Regions from separate parts of the Mesorhizobium sp. B1-1-5 genome, predicted to be linked through region 2. Evidence: predicted binding sites of a transcription regulator. Region 2 holds the regulator's gene; each other region holds the start of a gene.

Region 1 (6,220 bases), on a different contig from region 2:
TCAGCGACTCCTGGATGAGCCGAAGGTCAACGTCGAGCGTGCCAAGCTCGGAATCGGCCTGGCTGTCGGCATAATGCACGAAAGCATCCTGCAGCTTGGTGATCACCGCGCCGATAGTGGCAAGCCGCTGCTGACTTGGCGCGCGGCGATCGGCAAGCGCGGCATAGCCTTCCGCGACTTCCGCCGCCTGCGGCACGTAATAGGTCAGGAAGCGCCGGACGGAAGCAGCGCTCGCCGGCTTCGCCTCGACCTTGGATATGACGTCGGTGGCAATGTCGGACAAGTTTCTCACCTTGGCCTTCATATCCTTGTCGGCGATCGAGCCGGCGGCCGCCGCCAGGCGGTCGGCCGCCGGTTGCGCCTGCGCCAGCAATTCGCGCGCGAACGCCACCTGGCCGCCGCCGATCGAGCCGAGGTCGAGCCCTTCGAAAAGCTGGCGCGGCGCCAGCACGAAGATCAATCCGGCAAAGACCAGAACCGAGATCACGGCCGAGACCAGGAAGGGGAAGTGGGTGAGCGTGCTGAGACCAATCAGCAGCGCGGCCGACACCAGCCCCGCCACGATCCAGTTCCAGTCATTGCCGAACAAACCGCGCATCGTTGGCCTTAGTTGTAGCCGCGCGCGGCGCGGAAGGCACCGGCAAGGTCGCCGCCGCCGTCGAAGACGCGCGCCGAGGTCGCTTTGGCCAGGCTGTCGAGCTGGCTCTTGTCGGCGTCGCCGAAAGTGATGCCGAACACCGGCACCCGTACCGGCGCCTGGCGCCACTCAGCCAAAAACGGCTCGGCGCTGCCGTCGGTGCGGCCGTCGGTCATGATGACGATGGCCGGCAGGTATTTCGGCAGATTCGGGGTGGCCAGGATCTTCTGCAGCGCTTGCGAGGCGCAGGCGTACATGTCCGTGCCGCCGCCGGCGCGCTGCTGCGCCACGTCACCGAGCAGCTGGTTCTGGCCCGACGGATCGCCCGTCGCGTCGAAAATGTCGCGCACGGTGCTGTCGAAAGGCAGCACGAAGATGTGATCGGACCGCGTCCATTGCACCAGCACTTCGCTCGACTTTTCCGGCGTGAACAGGAACTGCGCGGCCGTCTGCAGCTGCTTTTCGCCCTGGTCCTCCATCGAGCCGGAGAAATCGAAGCACAGCGCCGTCAGCGACGGCTTGCGCAGCGCCTCCTGATAGAGGTTTAGCGCCGTCCGGATTACCGCCGGCTCCGGCATGCGGATCGAGGTCACTAGCTTGGCGGGGTCGAAATTCCAGTCGGGTTCGGCCGTCGCCTGGGCTGCGGCGCCGCCCAGCGGCAGCCGCCGGCCGGTGTCGGCGATGCGCTTGCGCACCGTATCCGACTGCAGATAGGCGAGCAGGCTGGTGAAGAATTTTTCGACGTCGGCGCCGCGCCCGTGATCGATGAAGCCGAGTGGGGAATCGCCGACCGCCACACCGTCGGCCGGATAGACCGCATAGAGCGGCTCGTCGCCCATCTGCTTCAGTTTGTCGTTGGTTTCTTTCAGCGTCGCCTCGTAATTCCACATCGCGTCATAGAGCGTCCCCTTGCGCGCGGAATCTACATAGAGGTCGGCCAGCCAGCCCGAAGAACCCGAAGAGCGCTCGACGCCTTGCAACAGCGCGCCGACGGTGTCTTGGACAGCGGGACTGTCGAGGTCGCCGGGCTGGATCACTTCCTTGCCGCCAAGCGCGCTGGAGAGCATCGCCAGATAGGCGCTGGCGCCGGAATTGGACTGCGTGGCCGAGGTCATCAGGAATTTGAGCTTGCCGTCCTTCACCGCGGCAAGAATGTCCTTCATGAACACGTCCTTGCCGATCCAGCCGAGTTCGGCGGCCTTGGATTTGCGCACGCCGAGGATGACCGGCATCTGCGCGATCGAAGTGAGGTTGCGGACCTTGCGGCCGGAATCGAACAGGTCGACCCAGACGCTCGATGCCGGCCAGACCGCGTCCTGATCGAGCCCGCTGGCCTTCTGCAGGCCGAGGCCGATGTCGAGCGAGCCCTGGTAGGAGATGGTACAGGTCGCGCCCTGCTTGGCGCAGAATTCCTGCACGATCGGCTCCAGCACCGTGTTTTCGGAACCGGAGACGATCGAGAATTTGACGTTGCTCGAATTGCAGGCCGCCAGCAGCAGTGCGGCCGCCAGCGCAAGAACGGACGAAAGCTTCATTGGCATCGAGGCTCCGTCAGCCCTCGAGCCGGACGATTCAGGTCCACTCGACCTGAAATCGTCCGGCTCCAAATCAAAGAGATTGAGCATGATGTCGTCCGAAACCGCTTCACACTTTTCGGCATCATGCTCCGGTGAGCGCTTTCTTGAGGTCGGCCGTCATCTGGTCCATCTGCTTTTCGGCATCGGCCCGCCTCTGCCGGCCTTGCTCCTGCACCTTGAGCACGCCTTGCACCGTGTCGATCAGGTCGCGGTTGGCCTGGGCCAGCGTCTCGACATCGACGATGCCGCGCTGCGCCTGCTCCTCGATGGAGATGGCCTGATCCTTCATCATCTTCGATGTTTGGCGGATCATCTCGTTGGTGGCATCGGTCACGGTCTTTTGCAGTTCCAGCGCCGACTTCTGGTTGGTCAGCCCAAGCAGGATGACCATTTTTTGCTTCCAGGCCGGCACGGTCAGCGCCGAGGTCGCCTGCAGGTTCTCGATCAGCGTCTCGTCGCCCGACTGCACGATGCGGATCTGCGGCAATTGCTGGATGCCGAGCTGGCGCGCCTGCACCAGATAGAAGATGCGCTTTTCCAGCCGGTCGAGTGCCTGCACGGCGTCCTGATAGGTCTGCGCCTCCAGCGCTCCAGCAGAATCGCTGGCCTTGGCGTCGGCCGCGGCTTTCAGCTTCGGCAACTCGTTGGCGCGGTATTCATCGACGAATTTCTTGCCGGCCTGCACATAAGCGTCGAGATTGAGGATGGAGTCCTTGGTCTGCTCATGCAGGTCGTCGAGCACGGCGATATCGCGGCGCAGCGTGTCCTTGTGGCGGTCGAGCTCCAGGCCGATGCGGTCGATCTGCCCGGCGACATCCTCATACTTTTCCTTGAAGCGCTCGAGCCGTGCCTTGAACGAGGAGAACAGGTTGCTCAAGAACCCTGCTTCCTTCAGCGAAGCAGGGTCGAGGTTCTTGGCCTTCATGATGATGTCGGTCAGCAGCGTGCCGGTGTCGCCGAGATCGCGGTTGCGAATCTGAGACAGGATCTTGTCGGCATAGTCGCTGACCGCCTGCTGGGCGCGGTCGCCGAAGACCGAAATCGCCGCGCGGTCGCGAATATCGATGCCGCCTTCAATCCTGGCGACCTCGCCTGGGCTGGCGGCAATGGCGGGCAACTTCGAAGTGTCGTCGAGCAGAGTGATGCTGTTCTCGTCGGCCATTGAGACCTCCCCCTCGGTGAACAGTATCTCGATAGACAGTGTGTGACAGACATATGACAGTAGGGCGGTATGCCGCCTTGGAGTGTGAAGTGCCTCACATTTTCAGCTCTTACCTGCGAGAGGCTGGCGCACGATTCAGGCAGGCGGCGCAGGCGCTGCCAGCCATTGCCGCAGGATCGCGGCGTCCGCATCGCCGAATTCGTGGCCCGAGGCAACAATGCGCGCGTCGACCTCGGCGCGGCGCTCGCTGAACAGTGTCACCAGGGCAGGGGTGAAAGGGCCATAGGTCTGGTCGGCCGCCCCGGCAATGATCAACACACGGCTGCCGCCGAGGTCGGCCATTGGCGAGATGTCGAGCACCGGCATCGCCCTCAACAGCGCTGCCTGTCTGACCAGGCCGGGATGGAGCAGCATCAGGCTGGAGATGACATTGGCGCCGTTCGAATAGCCAAGGAAGGTCGCGCGTTGCAGATCGAGCCCATGTTGGCGCGACACTTCCGTTGCGAACTGGGCATAGGCGGCCGTCTCGGCACGGATGGAGGTTTGCTCAAAACTGGTCGGCGTGATTCGCTCGAACCAGCGAAATCCGTCCTCCTGTGGAATGCGGCCGCGCGCCGCGACGATCACCGAACGCGGCGCGATCTGCCTCGCCAGCGGCAGCATCGTCGTCTCGTCGACACCCGACCCGTGCAGCACGAACAGGCACTCGCCGCTTGCGTTTGCCGGCCTCAGCAAACGGTAAGGGAAGGTGAGGTCCTGGCGCAGGATACTGTTTTTCTCGCCATATTCGGGAGCGCTCATATCCATTTGATTCCATGAGAGATTCGTTGATTTGCCGGCTTCAAAACGGAATATTTTCGCGCTCCGCGAAAGTTGATTGAACCAGGCGCAATTCAGTCCGTTTTTCCGCCGATACACTCCCCCGTGGGAGGAATCGAAGCGGTGCGCCCCGGGGGTCGCATTTGCTGGCTATGAACAACCAGCTTTGAGGCCTTTTGTCGATGACCACCCCTGTCCCTAACGACCGCGACAAGCGTGTCGGAGAGCGCGATACGCGCATCAACGATCGTGACACACGTATCAACGATCGTGACACGCGTATCGACGTGCTGCGCGCGCTCGCGTTGCTCACCATTTTCGTCGACCATGTGCCTGGCACCGTCTTCGAGAACTGGACCTACAAGAACTTCGGCTTTTCCGACGCGGCGGAAGCCTTCGTGCTGATCTCCGGCATCTCGGTGGCGCTGGCTTACGGCACGAAGTTCAAGCCGGGCGGCCGATTGCTAGCGACCTTGAAGATGTGGCGGCGCGCCGGGGTGCTCTACATCTCCCACATCGTCATCACGATGGTGGTGATCGCGCTGTTTAGCGCCGCCGCTCTGTTCGCGCACCGGCCGGAAATGCTGGCGATGATCAACATCGAACCCTTGATGCGCAACACGCCGCAGGCGCTGCTCGGCATCGTCACGCTCGGCCACCAGCTCGGCTACAACAACATCTTGCCGGTCTATGCGGCGCTGCTTCTTGCGGCGCCTGCTTTCGTGCTGTTCGTCAGCTATCGGCCGGTGCCGGCGCTGATCGTATCTGGCCTGCTGTGGCTAGCCGCCGGCATCTGGCAGATCGCGCCACCGAATTATCCGGAGCCCGGCCTCTGGTTCCTCAATCCGCTGTCCTGGCAATTTCTGTTCAACATCGGCCTTGCCGCCATGCTGCATGTGAAGCGCGGCGGGCGCATCCCGGTCAATCCGTGGCTGCTGGGTGCCGCCGGCCTCTATGTGGTCGGCGCGGCGATCTGGGTGCACACTCCGCTCTGGGGTCAGATCACCTGGTTCAACCTGCCGGTGGTGATCGGCGGCTTCGACAAGACCTTCCTGTCGCTGCCGCGGCTCTTGCACATTCTTGCGGTCAGCTATCTGATCGTCGCGCTGCCGGCGGTCTCCAACCTCTTCCGCGTCCGGCCCGACAATCCGCTCGCGATCCTGGGCAAGCGCTCGCTGCCGGTTTTCATCGCCGGCACGCTGCTTGCCATGGCGGCGCAGGTGCTGAAGCTGATCAACCCGGGCGGCCCGGCCTACGACACGCTGCTGATCGCGGCAGGCATCGCCATGCAGCTCGCGCTTGCGCTCTACCTCGAATGGCTTGCAAGCCTCGGCCCATCTCGCGCCAAGCCCGTGCGCGAGGAGCCTGCGCGTGCGACGTTCGGCGTGCAGCCGCTGCCGGCGCGGGCGGGCGGCTACTAACCGCAGGGCAAGGAAATGCCTGCGATCTATCCGAATTGCCTGAGCCCGCTCAGGCTTTCGGTGCCGGCCCGGTCGAACCTCTGATGACGAACTCGACGCCCATCGTCTCGCGCCGGACCGCGCCGTCGTGGTCGAGGATCATGCGCGCGGCGCGGCGGCCGATCTCGGTGATCGGCTGGGCGATGGTGGTCAGTGGCGGCGTGCTCAGCGCGCCGTCCGGCACGCCGTCAAAGCCGACAATGGAGACATCGCCGGGAACGTTGAGGCCGCGTGCCCTCAGCCAGTCGATGGCGATCAGGGCCATGCGGTCCGACATCGCCAGGATGGCGGTCGGCGGCTCCCCCTTGGCAAAGATCGCCTCGAGGCCGGCCCTGGTGCTTTTTTCCTCGTTCTCGGTCTCATAGACCGGGATAGTCGCCGTATCGATGCCGAAGCGGGAAAGCTCCTCGAAATAGCCGACAAGGCGATCGCGCGTTCCGGTATAGACCGCGCTGCGCACCACCTTCGGTGTCGCGAAGCCGGTGCGATTGTCGGCAAAGCCGAGCGACAGGACGGCAAAGCGGCGATGGCCAAGCTCGGCGAGATGGCGCGCGGCGAGCCTGGC
Region 2 (6,220 bases):
CGGCCTGCTCAACGCCATCTACGGCAGCATCGTCATGACGATCATCGGTATCTTCGTCGGCACGCCGATCGGCGTGCTGGCCGGCACCTACATGGCCGAATACGGGCGCTTCTCGAAGCTCACGACGGTGGTGCGCTTCATCAACGACATCCTCTTGTCGGCGCCGTCGATCATTATCGGCCTGTTCGTCTACGAGCTGATGGTGCGGCCGATGGGGCACTTCTCGGCGATCGCCGGCGCGGTCGCGCTGTCGATCCTGGTGATCCCCGTCGTGGTGCGCACCACCGAGGACATGCTGAACCTCGTGCCCAACGCGCTGCGCGAAGCAGGCACCGCCATCGGCGCGCCGCGCTGGGTGGTGATCCGCTCGGTTGCCTATCGCGCGGCGCTCTCCGGCATCGTCACCGGCATCCTTTTGGCGATCGCCCGCATCTCCGGCGAGACGGCGCCGCTTCTCTTCACCGCGCTCAACAACCAGTTCTGGTCGAGCAATCTCAATGCGCCGATGGCCAGCCTGCCGGTAACCATCTTCCAGTTCGCTCTCAGCCCCTACGAGGAATGGCAGCAACTGGCCTGGACGGGCGCACTCATAATCACCCTGACGGTTCTCGGGCTGAGCATCATCGCCCGCAGCCTAACCGGACGCAGAGAGGACAGATGAAACCGATGTTGTCCACCGACCTGAACGCAGCCGACACGACCGTCGAGAAGGCCAAGATCGAGGTCAAGAACCTCAATTTCTACTATGGCCAGTCGAAGGCGCTGAAGGACATTAACCTGTCCCTGCCCGAGCGCAGCGTGACCGCCTTCATCGGCCCGTCGGGCTGCGGGAAGTCGACGCTGCTGCGCGTGCTCAACCGCATCTACGAGCTCTATCCGAAGCAGAGCGCCGAGGGCCAGGTGCTGCTCGACGGCAAGAACATCCTCGACCGCTCGCAGGACCTCAACCTGCTCAGGACCAAGATCGGCATGGTGTTCCAGAAGCCGACGCCGTTCCCGATGTCGATCTACGAGAACATCGCTTTCGGCGTCAGGCTCTATGAGAAGATCAGCAAGGCCGAGATGGACGGCCGCGTCGAGCAGGCGCTGAAGCGCGCCGCGCTCTGGAACGAGGTCAAGGACAAGCTCAACGCCAGCGGCCTCAGCCTCTCGGGCGGCCAGCAGCAGCGCCTGTGCATCGCCCGTACCGTGGCGGTGAAGCCGGAGGTCATCCTGCTCGACGAGCCGGCCTCGGCGCTCGATCCGCTGTCGACCGCCAAGATCGAGGAATTGATCGACGAGCTGCAGGCCGACTACACGATCGTCATCGTCACCCACAACATGCAGCAGGCGGCGCGCGTGTCGCGGCAGACGGCGTTCATGTATCTGGGCGAGCTGGTGGAGTTCGACCGGACCGAGAAGATCTTCACCTCGCCCCGCGAAAAGCGCACGCAGGACTACATCACCGGCCGCTTCGGCTGAGCTCATACGAGGACATCATCATGGCCGAACATACCGTCGCTTCCTTCGACGAGGATCTGAGACAGATCAGCCGGCTCATAAACGACATGGGCGATCTCGCCAGCTCGATGGTCGGCGCTTCGACCAGAGCCCTGCTCGAGACCGACAATGCCATGGCGCAGCGCGTCGTTTCCGACGATGCCATCATGGACGCGCGCCAGCGCGAGCTCGACGACCGCGCCATCACGCTGATCGCCAAGCGCCAGCCGATGGCCGACGACCTGCGCAACGTGGTCGGCTCGATCCGCATGGCGGGCGACCTCGAACGCATCGGCGATCTCGCCAAGAACATCGCCAAGCGCGTCGGTTCGGTCGGCGTCAGCGCCGCGCCGCGCGATCTCACGCATTCGATCGATTCCATGGCGCAGCTGGTACTGATCCAGGTCCAGGCCGTGATCCAGGAATATACGGTGGGCGACGCCACGGCGCTGGCCAAGCTTCGCAACGACGACGAGCGCATCGACGTCAAATACACATCCGTCTTCCGCGAGCTCCTGACCTACATGATGGAAGACCCGCGCAACATCACCGCCTGCACGCATCTTCTGTTCTGCGCCAAGAATCTCGAGCGCATCGGCGACCATGTGACCAACATCGCCGAGAACGCCTATTATGTGCTGACCGGCACGCAATTGCCCGCGAATCGTCCGAAGCAGGACGAGACGACAATGTCGGCGCCGGCGGCCTGACGAAGGGTACCTGCCAATGATCGCGCCACGCATCATGGTGGTGGAGGACGAGGAGCCGCTTGGGGTGCTGCTCCGCTACAATCTCGAATCCGAGGGTTACCAGGTCGAAGTGGTGACCCGCGGCGACGAGGCCGAAATCCGCCTTCAGGAAAACGTCCCCGACCTGCTCGTGCTCGACTGGATGGTGCCCGCGGTTTCCGGCATCGAGCTCTGCCGGCGCCTCAGGATGCGACCCGAGACCGAGCGGCTGCCGATCATCATGCTGACCGCGCGGGGCGAAGAAAGCGATCGTGTGCGCGGCCTCTCGACCGGCGCCGACGACTATCTGGTCAAGCCGTTCTCGACGCCGGAGTTCATGGCGCGCGTCAAGGCGCTGCTGCGCCGCGCCAAGCCTGAGGTGCTGTCCAGCGTGCTCAAGGTCGGCGACATCGTGCTCGACCGCGAATCGCACCGCGTCTACCGCAAGAAGAGCGAGATCAGGCTCGGCCCGACCGAGTTCCGCCTGCTCGAATTCATGATGCGCCACCCCGGCCGCGTGTTCTCGCGCAGCCAGCTGCTCGACAATGTCTGGGGCGAGACGATCTATATCGACGAACGCACCGTCGACGTCCATGTCGGCCGGCTGCGCAAGGCCGTCAACAACGGCCGCATGCCGGATGTCATCCGCACCATCCGCGGCGCGGGCTACGCGATCAGGGAAGATTAGGCCCAGGGCGCCGCAGTCCTGACGGGCCATGCACTTCCAGCATCCACGCTGGTGAGTGGCCGAGACGCTTGTGCCTCGTCATCCACGGGCGGAGCAAGGAGCGAAGCGACGCAGCGCAGACCCGAGGATCCATTCCGTGACGTCGACGCGCCGCGGCAGTCCAGAATTTTGCACCGCTGCGCTCGACGCGTGAGGTAACGGCATGGATTCCAGGGTCTCCGCGACGGAGCTTCGCTCCTGCTCCGCCCTAGAATGACAGCTCGCGGGGGGCTGCGCTAAATTTCAAGCGTCTGTTGCTGTCTTTGGAACCACTTCAAGGCTGCCTATGCCACGTTCTTCCCCGTCCCCGCTCTTGCCTGGCCTCCCGGCGCGAAAATCTCCTGGTCGACGAAGGTCAGCGCGCGCATGGCGCAGCCTTCGCGGATCAGCGGCAACTCGTTCGGCTCGGTGTCGAAGGAGATCGATTCGGAGTGCTGGCCGCCGGCCGTCTGGGCGATCGCCTCCCTTAGCGCCGACTCGATCAGGTCGAAGGCGGCCGCGCTGACGCCGACCATGGCGACGGGCGCCGGATCGATGAGGGCGAACAGGCTGCCGAGACCGAAACCAAGTGCTTCACCGGCCCGGCGATAAGCCTCCCGTTCGGGGCCGTCCCTCTCGCGCGCCTTCGCGGCAAGGGCCCGCATGTCGGCGTCGCCGACGTCGACCGGCTCGGCGTCCTCGCTCATTTTCATGGCGCTGCGCCAGATCGCATAGTTGCCGGCATAGGCCTCGACGCAGCCGCGGCGGCCGCAGCGGCAAAGCGCCCCGCCCGGGCGGTGGATCATGTGGCCGAACTCGCCGCCGGAGGAATGCGTGCCGGTGAATAGCGCACCCTTGAGCACGAGACCCATGCCGATGCCGTGCGACAACAGGATGGCGATGAAGTCGTCGCGATAGCGCTCCGGATCGCGCCATTGCAGCGCCACCGCCATCATGTTGCAGTCATTCTCCATGGTGGCGGAGATGCCGAACTCCTTCTCGAGGATGTCGGCGAAAGGAATGTCTGTCAGCGGCGTTATCGGCGACCAGAGCATGGCGCGTGCATTAGAATCGGTGATGCCCTGAATGCCCATGGCGATGCGGGCGACGCTGCCAATGTCGAGGTCAGGATCCTGCAGCCGGCGCCGCACGATCGCCACGCATTCGCCGATCAGCTCGTCGCGGGGCATGACAAGCGTGTCCAGGCGCTGCTGCTCCTCGGCAACAACCTGACCGGCATAATCGATCACGGCGACCGACAGGAAGTTCAGCGACAACACCACGGTCAGCACCGCGGCGGCTTCAGGGTTCAGCGCCAGGCCGATCTGCGGCCGGCCGCGTTTCAACGCCGTCGGCTCGCTGGCCTTGCTTTCGGTGAGAATGCCCTCCTGGATCAGGTCGGCGGAGATCGCCGAAATGGTCGAGTGGCTGAGCCCGGTGGTGGCGGCAATTTCGGTCCGTGATGGCTGACCGGCGCGGCGTACCGCCGAAATCACCATGGCGCGATTGCGCCGGCGCAAATCGTCGTGGCGGATTCCGACCGACATCGTTTCGCACGTCCTCCCCGGTCATCGCGGCCTTGTGATAATGCCATGGCCTGTCGCTGACACGCTAGGGATTGTGGCAGAAGCCAGGGGTTATGTCATTATTTATTGCGGATGCCGAAAAAAATGCCTGAGCCCATCAAAACCCATCAGAATCTCGGTTGACAGCGTCGTTATGCTGGACCACTATTTTTTTGAGGCTCGAAAAAAAGCCTCTGTGCCGGCCTTCGGGCCAGTTTGGGTCGCGCCGCACGGGCGCAGGGAGGATATCATGAAGAAATTTGCAGCCGCCATTCTGGCGGGCGTTGCCATGTCGCTGACGCTGGCGTCCGTGGCCGAGGCGAAGGACAAGGTGATCGGCGTGTCATGGTCGAATTTCCAGGAAGAGCGCTGGAAGACCGACGAAGCAGCGATGAAGGCCGCCATCGAGGCCGCCGGCGACAAGTATATTTCGGCCGACGCGCAATCCAATCCGGGCAAGCAGCTGACCGACGTCGAAAGCCTGATCTCGCAGGGCGCCAATGCGCTGATCATCCTGGCGCAGGATGCCTCGGCAATCGGCCCGGCGGTGCAGAAGGCGCTCGATGAAGGAATCCCGGTCGTCGGCTACGACCGCCTGATAGAGAACAAGGACGTGTTCTACCTGACCTTCGACAACAAGGAAGTCGGGCGCATGCAGGCCCGCGAGGTGTTCAAGGCCAAGCCGGAAGGCAACTATGTCTTCATCAAGGGCTCGGGCTCTGATCCGAACGCCGACTTCCTGTTCGCGGGCTCCATGGAAGTCCTGAAGGACGCCATCGACAGCGGCAAGATCAAGAATGTCGGCGAGGCCTATACGGACGGCTGGCTGCCGGCCAACGCGCAGAAGAACATGGAGCAGTTCCTGACCGCCAACGACAACAAGGTCGACGCGGTCGTGGCTGCCAATGACGGCACCGCCGGCGGCGTCGTCGCGGCGCTGACGGCGCAGGGCCTGGCCGGCACCGTGCCGGTCTCGGGCCAGGACGGCGACCACGCGGCGCTCAACCGCATCGCGCTCGGCACGCAGACCGTGTCGGTGTGGAAAGACGCGCGCGAGCTCGGCAAGAACGCCGCCGAGATCGCCTCGCAGCTCGCCGACGGCAAGAAGATGGGCGACATCGCCGGCGCCAAGGACTTCACGACGCCCGGCGGCAACACCGTCAAGTCGCTGTTCCTGACGCCGATCGCGATCACCAAGGACAATCTCAACGTCGTCATCGATGCCGGTTGGATCAAGAAGGACGAAGTCTGCGCGGGCGTGCCTGCCGGCAGCGTGAAGGTCTGCAACTGAGCCTTGCCGACCTTCGATCAAAAATACCTGCGCCGCGGCCAGGAGCGGTTCAATGAACCGCTCCTGGTTTTTGTTGCCGCAATCCCGGACGGAAAACCGCTACGCACTTTTCCTGGGATTGCTTTAAAGCCGCGGCGTTTTCTCAAAAGATTTTGCCGTTCTGCCTCGGGCGGGTAGCTTCTAGGCTGAGTTCCGGCATCCGCACCAGACGGCAAGCTGGCGGGAGGAAATCATGACCGACACGACGTCTACCCAACCGGCGGACACCGCGCGCGCGTCGGAACTCGGCACTGTGGCCCGGTTCCTGAAGGCGACCGAGCTCGACACCCGCATGCTGGGCATGATCGGCGCGCTGCTCCTGATCTGGATCGGGCTGCATGTGATTTCCAGCCTGCGCCTTGGCGTCAACCCGCTCGACTTCGACAGCCGCACGTTCCTGACGCCGCGCAAT
Region 3 (6,220 bases), on a different contig from region 2:
CCTGCTCGGCGTGGTGAAGCAGAATTTCGCCGATGCAAACTGGGCGACCCCGCAGACCGCGAGGTCCGGCCTGATCTTTGCCGCCTTCGTTTTCTGGCTGTTCTGCTTCGGCATGTCGCGCTATTCAATGTACACCGAACGCCGGCTCGACACCGGTTATAAACGATAAAAAGGGAACAGGTTATGGCCACCGAAAACGCCGTCAGCGCGGAAGAAATCAAGGTCAACGCCGCCAAGATGCACATCTCCACCACCGATGTCGCCATCGACATCGTCGGCATGCACAAATGGTATGGCGAGTTCCATGTGCTGAAGGACATCAACCTCAAGGTGATGCGCGGCGAGCGTATCGTCATCTGCGGTCCGTCCGGGTCCGGCAAGTCGACCATGATCCGCTGCATCAACCGGCTGGAAGAGCACCAGAAAGGCAAGATCATCGTCGACGGCAAGGAACTCACCAACGATCTGAAGAAGATCGACGAGGTGCGCCGCGAGGTCGGCATGGTGTTCCAGCATTTCAACCTGTTCCCGCATTTGACCATCCTGGAGAACTGCACGCTGGCGCCGATCTGGGTGCGCAAGATGCCGAAGAAGCAGGCCGAGGAGATCGCCATGCATTTCCTCAAGCGCGTCAAGATCCCCGAGCAGGCCAACAAATATCCGGGCCAGCTCTCCGGCGGTCAGCAGCAGCGCGTGGCGATCGCACGCTCGCTGTGCATGAACCCGCGCATCATGCTCTTCGACGAGCCGACCTCGGCGCTCGATCCGGAGATGATCAAGGAAGTGCTGGAGACGATGGTGGGGCTGGCGGAAGAGGGCATGACGATGCTCTGCGTCACCCACGAGATGGGCTTTGCCCGCAAGGTCGCCAACCGCGTGATCTTCATGGATCAAGGCCAGATCGTCGAGCAGAACACGCCGGCCGAATTCTTCGACCATCCGCGCCATGAACGCACAAAGCTCTTCCTCAGCCAGATCCTGCACTGAGCGGGCGCGACGCTAAATTTTCGGAAGCCCGGCTGGAAACAGCCGGGCTTTTTTTGCATTCGGGCGATCGGACTAGGTTCGGCTCATTTTTGGTTGACGCTCCGAAATCGTCTAGCCTGATCGTCCAGGTTTTCCTGGGGTTGACGCAGACAAGACGGAACCACCGCACCCGATGAGACGAGTCCTGCGATACATGGTGATGCTGTTGGGAGCGGCGGTGCTTGCCGCCGCACTCGGCACGCTGGTGCCGCGTCCGCTCTGGCCGGCGGCACGGGCCGAAGGCGAGGGGACGCGGCGTATATTGGTGTTGAGGAATCCGATTCACACCGACATTGCGATACCGGTCGATGATGACGTGCGCCAACGCTTTGCCTTCCTGGCCGATGCCGGCCTGCCGATCGAGGCTCCGGAGGCGCGCTACATCGTCTTCGGCTGGGGCGGCCGCGCCTTCTATCTGGAGACGCCGACCTGGTCGGAACTCAAAGCGGTGCCGGTGCTGAAGGCGCTGACGCTGGACGCCTCGGTGATGCATGTCGATGCTGCGGGGGCGATCAAAGAACCGCACCCGGATGTCGCAATCTTCGATATCGACGCGGCGCATTTTTCAGCGCTGCTCGACTATATCGTCTCAAGCTTTCGGAGCGGCCCAAACGGCCCAGTCGCCATCGACAATGCCGGCTACTCGAGCTTCGACCGCTTTTACGAAGCCAACGGCCAGTTCAACGCGCTGGTCGGCTGCAACACCTGGACGGCGGCGGCACTGCGCACTGCTGGCATCCGGACAGGTTGGTGGAATCCGCTGCCGGTATCGCTGGGGTGGTCGCTACACTTTATAATTAGCGCCGATTGGCGAGCGTCTCATTCCTTCGCGCCCCCCTCCGTCCTGCCGGACATCTCCCCCACAAGGGGGGAGATTGGCGGTTTCGCGGTCGGCGCTTCTCCTGCGACGTTGGAGGTTGGCGAAAGCCGTCGTGACATCTGATCTCCCCCCAAGTGGGGAGATGTCCGGCAGGACAGAGGGGGGCGCTGTCCCGCCAGCCTTGCTGATTGCAACCAAACCCGAGCTTACCGCCGCACAACCTCCCGCTCCTCCCACCCGTAGAGCCAGTCCAGGTCCGCCGCGAGCTTTTCCGCCGGTCGCGCCGCCAGCACCAGATTGCGTGTGATCGCCACCGGTCCCCAGGCGTGCCAGGCCAGCCGATTGAGAGCGCCGCGTTTCAGCACCTTCTCGACGCGCGGGCGTCTGAGATTTTCCCAGATGGCAAGGCCTCGAGCTGGATCGCCGGGGAAGTCGGCAACGAGATTGGCGAGCATAGCGGCGTCCTCGATCCCCATGGCCGCGCCTTGCGCCGCGAAGGGCGTCATGGCGTGTGCGGCGTCACCGATCAGTGCTACTCCCTCCGCCATGGTCCAGCGCCGCTGCGCGACCGTGTGGATGGGGAAGGCTGTCCACGGCCCGGCAAGCGCCGCCAGCTCTGCCAGCACTGCCGCCGTGCCTCGCATGGCAGCTGAAAGAATCGCAGGGTCCGCATGGCCGGACCAGCCTTCGGCGATGCGCTCGCCCCTGGTGAAGGCGGCAAGGTTGACGGCGCTGCCCTTGCTCACTGGATAGGCGACCATGTGGAAGCCGGGATGCAGGAAGGTGGTGACGCTGTCGGTGGCTCCGATTTGCATAAATGCCTGGCCGGCGGCGCTGTCCGCCGGGACCGTCGCGCGCCAGGCGAGCTCGCCCGAAAAGCGGCTTCCTGCGAAGCCGGCCGTCCGGGCAAGCTTGGCGCGGACCGACGACCAGACGCCGTCGGCTCCAACCAGCAAACCGCATGCGACATCCGTCGCCTTGCCGTCGATCTCGACCGTCGCGGTAACGCTTTGCGGGTCGACGGCAATGCCGGTAACGCGCGCGCCGGTGACAAGCACGATACCGGGCTGTTCCGCCACTGCCGCCATCAGCGCCGCCTGCAGGTCGGCGCGGTGCGCCACGAGATAGGGCGCGCCCCAGCGCTTTTCCGCGGCTTCCCCAAGCGGCACGCGCGCCAGCTCTCGCAGGCTCCTTGCGTCCTTCAGCACCACCGCTTGCGGCCGGATCGCGTTGGGCAGCAGGCGATCGAGCACGCCGAGCCGCCGCAGGATCCGGGTCGCGTTGGGGGAAAGCTGGAGGCCGGCGCCGGCCGCTTCGAGTTGCCTGGCCTGCTCGAACAGTGTTACCGGGAAGCCACGCTCGGCAAAGGCAAGCGCCGCCACGAGCCCGGCAATGCCAGCCCCGGCGATGACGATCTGCCGGGACCTTATTTCAGTCATGGTTGATCGGGGCGATCAGGCGGCCTGGTCGACATAGAGGCAGCCGGCCGGCTGCGTTTCCGTCGCCTTCAGCGATGGTGAATAGCGGTAGAGCGTCGAGCAGTAGGGGCAGACCTTTTCATTGTCGTCGCCCATGTCGAGGAACACGTGCGGATGGTCGAAAGGCGGGTTGGCGCCGGTGCACATGAATTCCTTGACGCCGATCTCGATGACGGGATGGCCCGCGTCGTTCTGGAAATGGGGAATGCTGCCGCCTGCCATCGTCGTCTCCAATTGGGTTCGGCCAGTGGGTGTGACCAGTCTGCATCTGGAGCATAACAGGCCAGTTTGCAAGATCGATGAAATCAAACTGTCGCAAAAGGCTGGCAGAGGATAAGTTGAGCCGGTTAAGCGCATGGGGCGGTGTCGGAGCGATTCCGTGACGATCATGCGTCATAAAGACATGCTAGAGCGTCATTGAACGGCAATATGCGGCGCCGCCCTAGGGACGGTTGCGGGCAAGAGCAGGAAACCATGAACGAACTGAAGCCGGTGCAGAGCGAGTTCATCACCGTCGAGGCGGCAAGCCCCGACGGCGGCAATCCCGATCGTTTCGTCAACCGCGAATTCTCCTGGCTGCAATTCAACCGCCGCGTGCTGGAGGAATCGCTGAACGAGCATCATCCGCTGCTCGAGCGCGTCCGCTTCCTGTCGATCTCGGCCGCCAATCTCGACGAGTTCTTCATGGTCCGCGTCGCCGGCCTTGCCGGCCAGGTCCGCGAGGGCATCGCGCTGAAGAGCCCGGACGGGCGCACGCCCGAGCAGCAGCTGGAACAATTGCTGCGGGAGGTCGAGCGCCTGCAGGAAGACCAGCAGAAGAGCCTCTCGGCGCTGATGACGCTGCTCAACAAGGAAGGCATCGAGAGCATCACCCGCGACGCGCTGACCAAGGATGAGAAGGCCTGGCTGGAGGAGCATTTCCAGGAACAGGTTTTCCCGGTGCTGACGCCGCTGTCGATCGATCCGGCGCATCCGTTTCCGTTCATCCCCAATCTCGGCTTTTCCATCGCCCTGCAATTGCGCCATCGCAAGAATGGCGAGGAGATGAGCGCGCTGCTGCGCCTGCCGGTGGCGCTCAGGCGTTTCATCCGCCTGCCCGACCGCAAGAACCATGTCCGCTTCATTCCGCTGGAGGAAGTGGTCGGCATCTATATCGGCAAGCTTTTCCCCGGCTACGAGGTCAAGGGCTCCGGCACGTTCCGCATCATCCGCGACAGCGACATCGAGGTCGAGGAAGAGTCGGAAGACCTGGTGCGCCTGTTCGAAACGGCGCTGAAGCGGCGCCGCCGCGGCTCGGTGATCCGCATCGAATTCGACACGCTGATGCCGGCCGCGTTGCGGGACTTCGTCGCCGGCGAGCTCGGCGTGTCGTCGAGCCGCATCAGCGTGCTCACCGGTCCGCTGGCGCTCAACCAGATATCCGAGATTGTCGCCATCCCGCGCGACGACCTCAAATTCACACCCTACAATCCGCGCTTTCCCGAGCGCATCCGCGAGCATGGCGGCGACTGCTTCGCCGCCATCCGCGAGAAGGACATCGTCGTCCATCACCCCTACGAGTCCTTCGACGTGGTGGTGCAGTTCCTGCGCCAGGCCGCCGCCGACCCGGAAGTGGTGGCGATCAAGCAGACGCTCTATCGCACCTCTAACGACAGCCCGATCGTGCGCGCGCTGATCGACGCCGCCGAGGCCGGCAAGTCGGTCACGGCGCTTGTCGAGCTCAAGGCGCGCTTCGATGAGGAGGCCAATATCCGCTGGGCGCGCGACCTCGAACGCGCCGGCGTGCAGGTCGTGTTCGGCTTCCTGGAGCTGAAGACCCACGCCAAGATGTCTTTGATCGTGCGCCGCGAGGATGGCCGGCTGCGCAACTACGTGCATCTCGGCACCGGCAACTACCACCCGGTTACCGCCCGTATCTACACCGACCTGTCCTTCTTCACCACCGACCCGACGATCGCGCGCGATGTCGCGCAGCTCTTCAATTTCATCACCGGCTATGCCGAGCCCGCCGAGGAGATGCGCCTTGCTGTATCGCCCTTTACGCTGCGCAAGCGCATCCTGAAACACATCTCGGACGAGATCGTTCATGCCCGCGACGGCCGGCCGGCGCGCATCTGGATGAAGATGAACGCGCTGGTCGATCCGACCATCATCGACGCGCTTTACGACGCCAGCCGCGCCGGCGTCGAGGTCGACCTCGTCGTGCGCGGCATCTGTTGTCTGCGGCCGCAGGTGCCGGGTCTGTCCGAGAATATCAGGGTGAAATCGATCGTCGGCCGCTTCCTCGAGCACAGCCGCATCTTCTGCTTCGGCAACGGCCACGGCCTGCCGTCCGACGAGGCGGTCGTCTATATCTCGTCGGCCGACATGATGCCGCGCAATCTCGACCGCCGCGTCGAGACCCTGGTGCCGATCACCAATCCAACTGTGCATGAACAGGTGCTTGGCCAGATCATGCTGGGCAACATCATGGACAACCAGCAAAGTTTCGACGTATTGGCTGATGGCACCTCCCGGCGCGCTGTGCTGGAGGAGGGCGAGGAGCCGTTCAACGCGCAGGAATATTTCATGACCAATCCGAGCCTCTCCGGGCGGGGCGACGCGCTGAAATCGCATGCACCCAAGCGCATTGCCCAGTTCAAGCGCCGCAAGAAGAACAGCGCCGCGTGATCGCAGTTTCCCAGGGCCGGCTTCAGGACCGGCGGCCGCTGTCGATCATCGACATCGGATCGAACTCGATCCGCCTTGTCGTCTATGAGGGGCTGGCGCGCTCGCCCACGCTTCTGTTCAACGAGAAGATGCTGGCCGGCCTCGGCCGCGGCATCGTTTCGACGGGCAAGCTCGATCCCGAGGCGGTGACGCGCTCGATGGAGGAATTCCGCCGTTTCCGCGCGCT

The links. The regulator PhoB, encoded in region 2, activates phosphate uptake and scavenging genes when phosphate is short. The targets are predictions, from matches to a motif close to TGTCATNNANCTGTCAT.
Region 1: a site for PhoB is predicted at 3,419-3,435, ahead of FJ980_RS01860 (toxic anion resistance protein). Genes of this name have one in related genera too.
Region 3: a site for PhoB is predicted at 3,625-3,641, ahead of FJ980_RS19620 (RNA degradosome polyphosphate kinase). Genes of this name have one in related genera too.

What each region holds. Positions count from the first base shown of each region.
Region 1 covers NZ_VFWS01000003.1:21,305-27,524, forward strand. Annotated here, with positions in the region: gene FJ980_RS01850 (5-bromo-4-chloroindolyl phosphate hydrolysis family protein) at 1-598, opposite strand, end outside; gene FJ980_RS01855 (substrate-binding domain-containing protein) at 607-2,178, opposite strand; gene FJ980_RS01860 (toxic anion resistance protein) at 2,297-3,376, opposite strand; gene FJ980_RS01865 (alpha/beta hydrolase) at 3,512-4,177, opposite strand; gene opgC (OpgC domain-containing protein) at 4,378-5,616, shown strand; gene FJ980_RS01875 (LacI family DNA-binding transcriptional regulator) at 5,666-6,220, opposite strand, start outside.
Region 2 covers NZ_VFWS01000090.1:4,366-10,585, forward strand. Annotated here, with positions in the region: gene pstA (phosphate ABC transporter permease PstA) at 1-661, shown strand, start outside; gene pstB (phosphate ABC transporter ATP-binding protein PstB) at 658-1,461, shown strand; gene phoU (phosphate signaling complex protein PhoU) at 1,482-2,189, shown strand; gene phoB (phosphate regulon transcriptional regulator PhoB) at 2,206-2,895, shown strand; gene FJ980_RS22170 (ROK family protein) at 3,219-4,460, opposite strand; gene xylF (D-xylose ABC transporter substrate-binding protein) at 4,729-5,769, shown strand; gene FJ980_RS22180 (sugar ABC transporter permease) at 6,002-6,220, shown strand, end outside.
Region 3 covers NZ_VFWS01000068.1:20,035-26,254, forward strand. Annotated here, with positions in the region: gene FJ980_RS19590 (amino acid ABC transporter permease) at 1-169, shown strand, start outside; gene FJ980_RS19595 (amino acid ABC transporter ATP-binding protein) at 184-987, shown strand; partial or broken gene FJ980_RS19600 (TIGR02117 family protein) at 1,160-1,813, shown strand; gene FJ980_RS19610 (FAD-dependent monooxygenase) at 2,053-3,285, opposite strand; gene FJ980_RS19615 (zinc-finger domain-containing protein) at 3,301-3,546, opposite strand; gene FJ980_RS19620 (RNA degradosome polyphosphate kinase) at 3,799-5,994, shown strand; partial or broken gene FJ980_RS19625 (exopolyphosphatase) at 5,991-6,220, shown strand, end outside.